Regions from separate parts of the Actinomadura sp. SCN-SB genome, predicted to be linked through region 1. Evidence: riboswitches for the same ligand, from Rfam matches in the RefSeq annotation. Region 1 holds a riboswitch; the other holds the start of a gene.

The links. A riboswitch is a leader RNA that binds a small molecule or an ion and turns the genes downstream of it on or off. The one in region 1 is predicted to bind cyclic di-AMP.
Region 2: it holds a riboswitch for cyclic di-AMP, as region 1 does, so the genes downstream of both, ACGWYJ_RS32165 (CHAP domain-containing protein) here and ACGWYJ_RS19050 (CHAP domain-containing protein) in region 1, are expected to answer to the same signal.

What each region holds. Positions count from the first base shown of each region.
Region 1 is NZ_JBIMPP010000027.1:38,366-41,766, reverse strand. It holds gene ACGWYJ_RS19055 (NlpC/P60 family protein) at 84-1,115, shown strand; cyclic di-AMP (ydaO/yuaA leader) riboswitch at 1,763-1,914, shown strand; gene ACGWYJ_RS19050 (CHAP domain-containing protein) at 1,924-2,850, shown strand; gene ACGWYJ_RS19045 (hypothetical protein) at 2,902-3,401, shown strand, end outside.
Region 2 is NZ_JBIMPP010000070.1:25,940-29,340, forward strand. It holds gene ACGWYJ_RS32160 (TetR/AcrR family transcriptional regulator) at 1-426, opposite strand, end outside; cyclic di-AMP (ydaO/yuaA leader) riboswitch at 1,041-1,192, shown strand; gene ACGWYJ_RS32165 (CHAP domain-containing protein) at 1,206-2,066, shown strand; gene ACGWYJ_RS32170 (MFS transporter) at 2,288-3,401, shown strand, end outside.

The DNA.
Region 1 (3,401 bases):
AGAGCAACGAATCAGTTGTGACGGGTGAGGTGCCTCGCTAGTGTCGTCCGGCGACATCACGGACGAGAGGGGCACTAGCGATCGTGGCCAGTGATCACACCAAGGCGGGCTCCCAGGCGCAGCGCAACCGCCCGCACGTCATCGCGGGGCGCGGCACCACCCCACGCCGGATCACGGCGACCGTCTGCCTGGCCGTGGCGGCCTCCTTCGCCGTGCCCGCGACCGCGGCGCACGCCGACCCCGAGGCCGAGGCGAAGAAGAAGCTGACCAAGCTCAACGAGCAGGTCGACCAGCTCGTCGAGAAGTACAACCAGGTCAACCAGAAGTACAAGATCGCCAAGAAGAAGTACCAGGCGTCCAAGGCGTCCAGCGCCGAAGAGCTCGCCACCTACAACGCGTTGCAGGCGAAGGTCTCCCAGATGGCCGCCGACGCGTACAAGCGGGGCAACACCGGTGACGTCGCCGGTCTCGTGGGCGCCGACGACCCGCAGGCGGTGCTCGACCAGGCCGCGGTCTTCACGCACCTCGCCCGCAACCGCAGCTCCGAGCTGGCCCAGTTCCTCGGCGCGGCGCAGCGGGTGCAGCGCGAGCTGGCCCAGACCAAGGCCGCCTACGACGAGGCCAAGAGGCAGCAGGACGAGCTGAAGGCGCGCAAGGCCGTCCTCGACAAACAGGTCAGGAAGCAGAAGGCGCTGGTCGCCAAGTACGACCCACCGTCCGCCGGCGGCGGTGTCGGCGGCACCTACAACGGCCCGGCCAGCGGGCCCGCGCGGGTCGCGTTGAACTTCGCCTTCGCCCAGAAGGGCAAGCCGTACCAGTACGGCGCCGAGGGGCCGAACTCCTACGACTGCTCCGGCCTGACGATGAAGGCGTGGGCGGCGGCGGGGGTCAACATCACCCGTACCACCAACTCGCAGTACGCCGCCACCAAGCGGGTGGCCAAGAGCGACCTGCAGCCCGGTGACCTGGTGTTCTTCAGCAACCTCGGGCATGTGGGGCTCTACATCGGCAACGGCCAGATGATCCACGCGCCGAGCACCGGCAAGACGGTGTCCATCGTCAACATCAACTCCGGCTACTACGCGGCGAACTACGTCGGCGCGGGCCGGCCCTGACCCGGCGGGGCCGCCGTGGTCAGGGCCGGGTAGTCAAGATCGAGTCGAGCCGACGCCGCCGGATCGGGTTGTCCCTGGTCCGGCGGCTTTTTGTGCCCCTATTTGCCATCTCGCCGACCTTTGCTATCTTGTGTCCCACTCGCGGCGCCCGCCAGGCGTCGCCCCAGGTAGCGGCGCTTCTCACGCACCGCGCCTCCGCGGCACCCCCCAGGTGCCGTCCCCGCTCGGCACTCCCCAGGTGCCGCGTCACTTCAGTTCCACTCCAGTTCACTCAAGGCCGGCCCGGCCGCACCGTGAGCATCACGGCAGTGTGCATGGGCGCTTCCGTGGCGTTCATGGCGGCCCACCCATCGGGCCTCGGCCGTGGGCGATTCCTGTTCTTGGACGCCCCCACAATCCCGAAGAACCGACAACTCCCATAGCGCCTCGCAGCGCGGCCTGGAGCCAGGCGTGGCCGCCCGTCCCCGCTTCCCTGGGACGTCCCCGTTTCTTCCCCTGATCCCTTGGGGAGCCGGGGCGGCCACGCCGTCTTCGGCCGTGCGGCTTGACGGGCCTTGACGGGCCCGGCTGCGCTCACCCAACCCCCCACGGGCCCCGACCCCTTCGGGGAGCCGACCCAGTCCGAGATGTCGGCGTCCGGACGTACCGGACGCCCACCGCCGAGTCCGCGCGACGCGGAGCCGGGGACCCATCCAGTCCCACGGGGTGAATCGGCCGCAGGACGTGACGTCCAGGCCGTAGGGCACGCTTCCACGCCCGAACCCGACAGCTAACCCGGCAGGCGGTCATTGGAAGCCGAGGAGCCCACGTGGCAGCTAAGCACCGCTGTGCCAAGGGAAGGCACCGCACCCCCCAACCCCTGAACGTCACCCTCCGCACCACCGGCGGGCTGCTCGCCGGTGTCACGCTGATCGGCCTGGCCGCCGGGACCGCCAGGATCGCCGGGGCCGACGGCCCGTCCGCGCGAGCCGCCACCCTGGCGGCGGTGGCCCCCGACGCCGAGGTCGGCGTCCCGCACACGTCGCGGGAGGACGGCGAGAGCGAGAACGGCCACGCGTCCCTGGTCCGCGCCACGATCATGAAGCGCAAGGCCAAGGCGAAGCGCGTGCGGTCCATGCCGGGACAGTCCATACCGGCGGAGGCCGAGGCCGAGGCCGAGGAGCACGCGGACGTCCAACGGCAGGTGGCCGCGCCCAAGGCCCCGGCGCCGAAGGCCGCCCGGCCGGCGCCCGCCAAGAAGAGGGTCACCGCCGCCGACGCCATCAAGCTCGCCAGGGAGCAGGTCGGGATCCAGGAGGACTCCCAGGGCAAGACCAAGTTCCAGGAGTGGTACGTCACGACCAAGCGGGCCAGGGAGACCGCGCGGCGCGACGGCGGGCGCGACCCGAAGATCTACGCCAACGCCGCCTGGTGCAGCATGTTCATCTCCTGGGTCGGCGACAAACTCGGCCTGAGCGACCAGATCGGCAGCGACGCCTGGACGATCGAGCACGCCAAGTGGTTCCAGGAGCGGGATCGCTGGGGCACCAGGCCGAGGCCGGGCGCCATCGTCTTCTTCGCCTGGAACGGCTCCAAGAACCTCTACGCCATCGAGCACGTCGGGATGGTGATCAAGGACAAGGGGCACGGCACGATCGAGACCGTCGAGGGCAACACCAGCAACGCGGTCCGCGTGCGGCAGCGGTCCACCAGCACCGTCGTCGGCTACGGCTACCCCGACTACGCCAAGGGGTGACCGACCGGAGGGCGGCCGGCCGGGCCGCACCGCGCGCATAGGATCACGCGCATGGGCGCGGGAGGCGCGGGCTCGGTCCGCGGACGGGCGCGGGTCCCGCGGCGCACGGCGTCGATCGCCGTCGCCGCGGGACTCGCCGTCTGCGTGCTCGGCGGCCTGGGCCTGGCCGGTGCCCGTCCCGGCGACGGCCGGTCCGGCGCCCCCGGCGCGGCCCGGGAAGCCGTGGCGCCGCCCGACCGGAACGCGATAGGCGCCGTCCTGGCCAACCGTGCCCGCGCGGTACGCGACCGCGACCGGATCGCCTTCATGGCGACCCTCGCCTCGGCGCCCGCGCCCTACCGGCAGGCCCAGGCGGTGATGTTCGACAACCTGCTCAAGCTGCCGCTGCGGGACTGGCGGGAGGACTTCACGTCCCTGGAATCCACCGGAGGCGGCGCCGCCGTCGTCAGGATCCGGCTGACCTACACCCTCCGCGGCCACGACGCCGAGCCCGTCGCCCGTACCCGGTACCTGGTGTTCGCGCCGCGTCCCGGCGGCTGGGCGGTCGTCGG
Region 2 (3,401 bases), on a different contig from region 1:
GATAAGGCGTTCCACGTGGGCCATCGGCTCGTCGTGGTAGCGCCGCACCTCCTCGGCGGTGAGGGCGTGCTGCGCGGCGGTGTGCAGGCTGCCGAATCGGTTGAGCAGCGGCCAGCAGGTGCGGATCAGCCGGGCGAACGCCTCGGCCGGCGGCCCCTGCGCGGGCGCGGCCTCCTCGACGACGTTCGTGCCCTCGGCGATGGACGCGGCCAGGACCGCTCTTAGCAGGTCCTCACGGGAGGCGAAGTGCCCGTACAGAGTGACCCGGGCCACGTCGGCCGCCTTGGCGATGTCGCTCATACTGATGTCCGGATCGCGGGCGAAGCACTCGGTGGCCGCGGAGACGATCGCCGCGAGATTCCGCTCCGCATCCGCCCGCCTGCGCTCTCCGGCTCGCCGCCCCCGCACGTCCGCACCCTGCGCCATGAGCGCATCCTAACAAGAACCCGAACAGGCCTGTTTGAGTTAACGAGTGGGAGACTCTCACCTTCCCCCAGCGCGCAGGAGGAGCCTCACCGGGATCGGCCGATCCAGGCTGAGGACCCTCGTCACCATGCCGAACCTGTCCCCTTTTGCCCCAAGTTTCACTTCGGCCTCAAAGGTCACGATCAAGGGTCTCATCCCCGGTATCCCCGGCATCCCCGCAAAAAGCCGCGTCGGGCGGGCGTGGCGGTCATCGTTGCGCCCAATGGCGCGCAGGCGGGTGCCTGCATGGCCGTTCGATACGCCCTGCCCACCGCCCTTTCGCGCCAGTCTCGGCCACCGCAGCGAGGGGAGACCGGCCAGAACCGGAATAGATGCCCCCTAGGACGGGTTTTTGTACCTCGGACAGTGCGTTTGCCCAGGATTTGCCCTGAGCTGGATGTTTGATACTGTCTGTCCCCATCTGGTGACGCACCCCATGCGTCGCCGATACGGACGGGGGCGAACCCCTCAAGGGACGCCCCCTCCACGGTCGCGTGTGCGGAGACCATGACCCCCCGCGAACCGTCATCCATCTGATCGCATGCCGGCGGCCTGCCTGGCCGCCGGACCGCCGAGTCCTTTCAGCGCCCACGGCCCGCAGGCCTGGGCGCCTGGAGCCGGGGACCCAACTTTCTGGGGTGAATCGGCGCACGCCTGGCGTGTGCCGTAGGGCGACTTCCACGCCCGAATCCGACAGCTAACCCGGTAGGCGGCCTGGAAGGAATCAGGAGACCCCTGCCTTGTCGTTCCGTGAGAACCTCTCGTATACGACCCTGCTCGCCTCTGCCCGCGAGCGCACCACCTACCTGACCAGCCAGACCCTGTCCCTGCGCGGACGCGCCGCCGCCGGTGCGGTGGGTGCCGCCGCCCTGGGCGCGCTGACCTTCGGCTCGGCCGCCGCCGCGCTCGCCGACGCCGGCCCGCAAGAGGTGACCACCACCGCCGCCGTGGCCGGGCAGGCCGTCGGCGCAGGCAACGCCGGCGAGGCCGCCGGCCTCCGCCCCGAGCAGCTGCCCGAGAAGGGCGAGCGGCTCGCGGAGAAGACCGAGACCAAGGCCACCAAGGAGTTCGCCGGCAAGGAGGCGAACGCGGCCGAGTCCTCGACCGTCAGGTCCGCCGCCGCTGCCAATGATGTGATCGAGCTGGCCAAGGACCAGGTCGGCATCACCGAGGGCAAGGACGGCAACACCAAGTTCCACAAGTGGTACATCAGCAGCGACGCCGCCCAGCGCACCGCCGAGCGCGACGGCGGAAGCGTCTCCGACTACAAGGGTGCCCAGTGGTGCGACATGTTCATCTCCTGGGTCGGTGAGCAGACCGGTGCCAGGGGCATGGGCGCCGACGCCTACACCGTCTCCCACGCCGAGTGGTTCAAGGACAACGACCGCTGGGGCACCAAGGCCCGCCCCGGCGCCGTGGTGTTCTTCAACTTCGATGGTGACAAGAGCATCGGCTCCATCGAGCACGTCGGCCTGGTCGACAAGGTCAACGGCGACGGCACCATCAGCACCATCGAGGGCAACTCCAACGACGCCGTGGAGAAGCGGATCCGGGACAACTCCGAGGTCGTCGGCTACGGCTACCCCGAGTACCGCAAGTAAGACCCACAACGCGCGGCCCGTCCAACCAGCGCGTTGAGAACCACCCAGTGCGCCCCGCCACCAATATCGGTGGCGGGGCGCACTGCTTTCTAAGCCCTCCGGCTCGTCGACCCCACTTCCGCGCCTCGCGGCGAACGAAGAACATGAACACACCTGTTTGACTTATTACCCCCACGGGGTAGCGTAAGCCGAACAGACCTGTTCGAGTTAAGGGGACAAGGATGTCTCACCCCTCCCCCACCGCGCATGGCAAGACCGTTCCCAACGAACCTCACCCGCGTCGCTGGACGGCGCTCACCCTGATCAGCGTCGCCCAGTTCATGCTGATCCTCGACGTCACCGTCGTGAACGTCGCGCTCCCCCAGATCGGCACAGACCTGGAGCTGGGCAGGACGACCCTCACCTGGGCCGTGACCGCCTACACGCTGTTCTTCGGCGGGCTGATGCTGCTGGGCGGACGCCTCGCCGACCTCTTCGGCGCACGCCGCCTCATGCTCATCGGCCTGGCCACGTTCACCCTCGCCTCGCTGGCCACCGGCCTGGCCCAGAACTCGACTCTCCTGATCGGCGGCCGCATCGCCCAGGGCATCGGCGCAGCACTGCTGTCTCCCGCCGCCCTGTCGACCATCACCACCACCTTTCACGGCGAGGAACGCAACAAGGCGCTCGGCGTGTGGGCGGGACTGGGCGGCATCGGATTCGCGGCCGGAGTGCTGATCGGCGGCGCCCTCACGGCCGGTCCGGGATGGCGCTGGGTGTTCTTCGTCAACGTGCCGGTCGGCCTCGCCGTCCTGGCCGCCCTCCCCGCGACGGTCCCGGCCACCCACACCCCGCACGGCGCGCGTCCGCGGATCGACGTGCTGGGCGCGCTGGCCGTCACCGCCGCCACCGGATCACTCATCTACGGCCTGGTCACAGCCGGCGACAACGGCTGGGGTTCGGCCGGAACGCTGCTGCCACTGGCCGCCGCCGTGATCCTGTACGGCGCCTTCGCCCTCATCGAACGCGCGGTGCGCTCGCCGCTGATGCACGTGGAAATGCTGACGCGCCGTCCCGTGGCGGTGGGAGCCTTCCTGATGCTCGCCGGGTCCGGCCTGCTGATCTCGCTGTTCTTCCTCGGCTCCCTCTACCTGCAGCATCTGCGCCAGCTCAGCGCGCTGGAGACCGGCCTGATGTTCCTGCCCGCAGCGCTGGCCACCGGCGCCGGGGCGCACCTGGCCGGACGGCTCGTCAGCCGCATCGGCACCCGCCCCGTCGCCGCCACCGGACTGGCCCTGGTCGCGATCGGCACCGCGCTGCTCACCCAGCTCCCCGTGGACGGGAACGTCCTGCTCG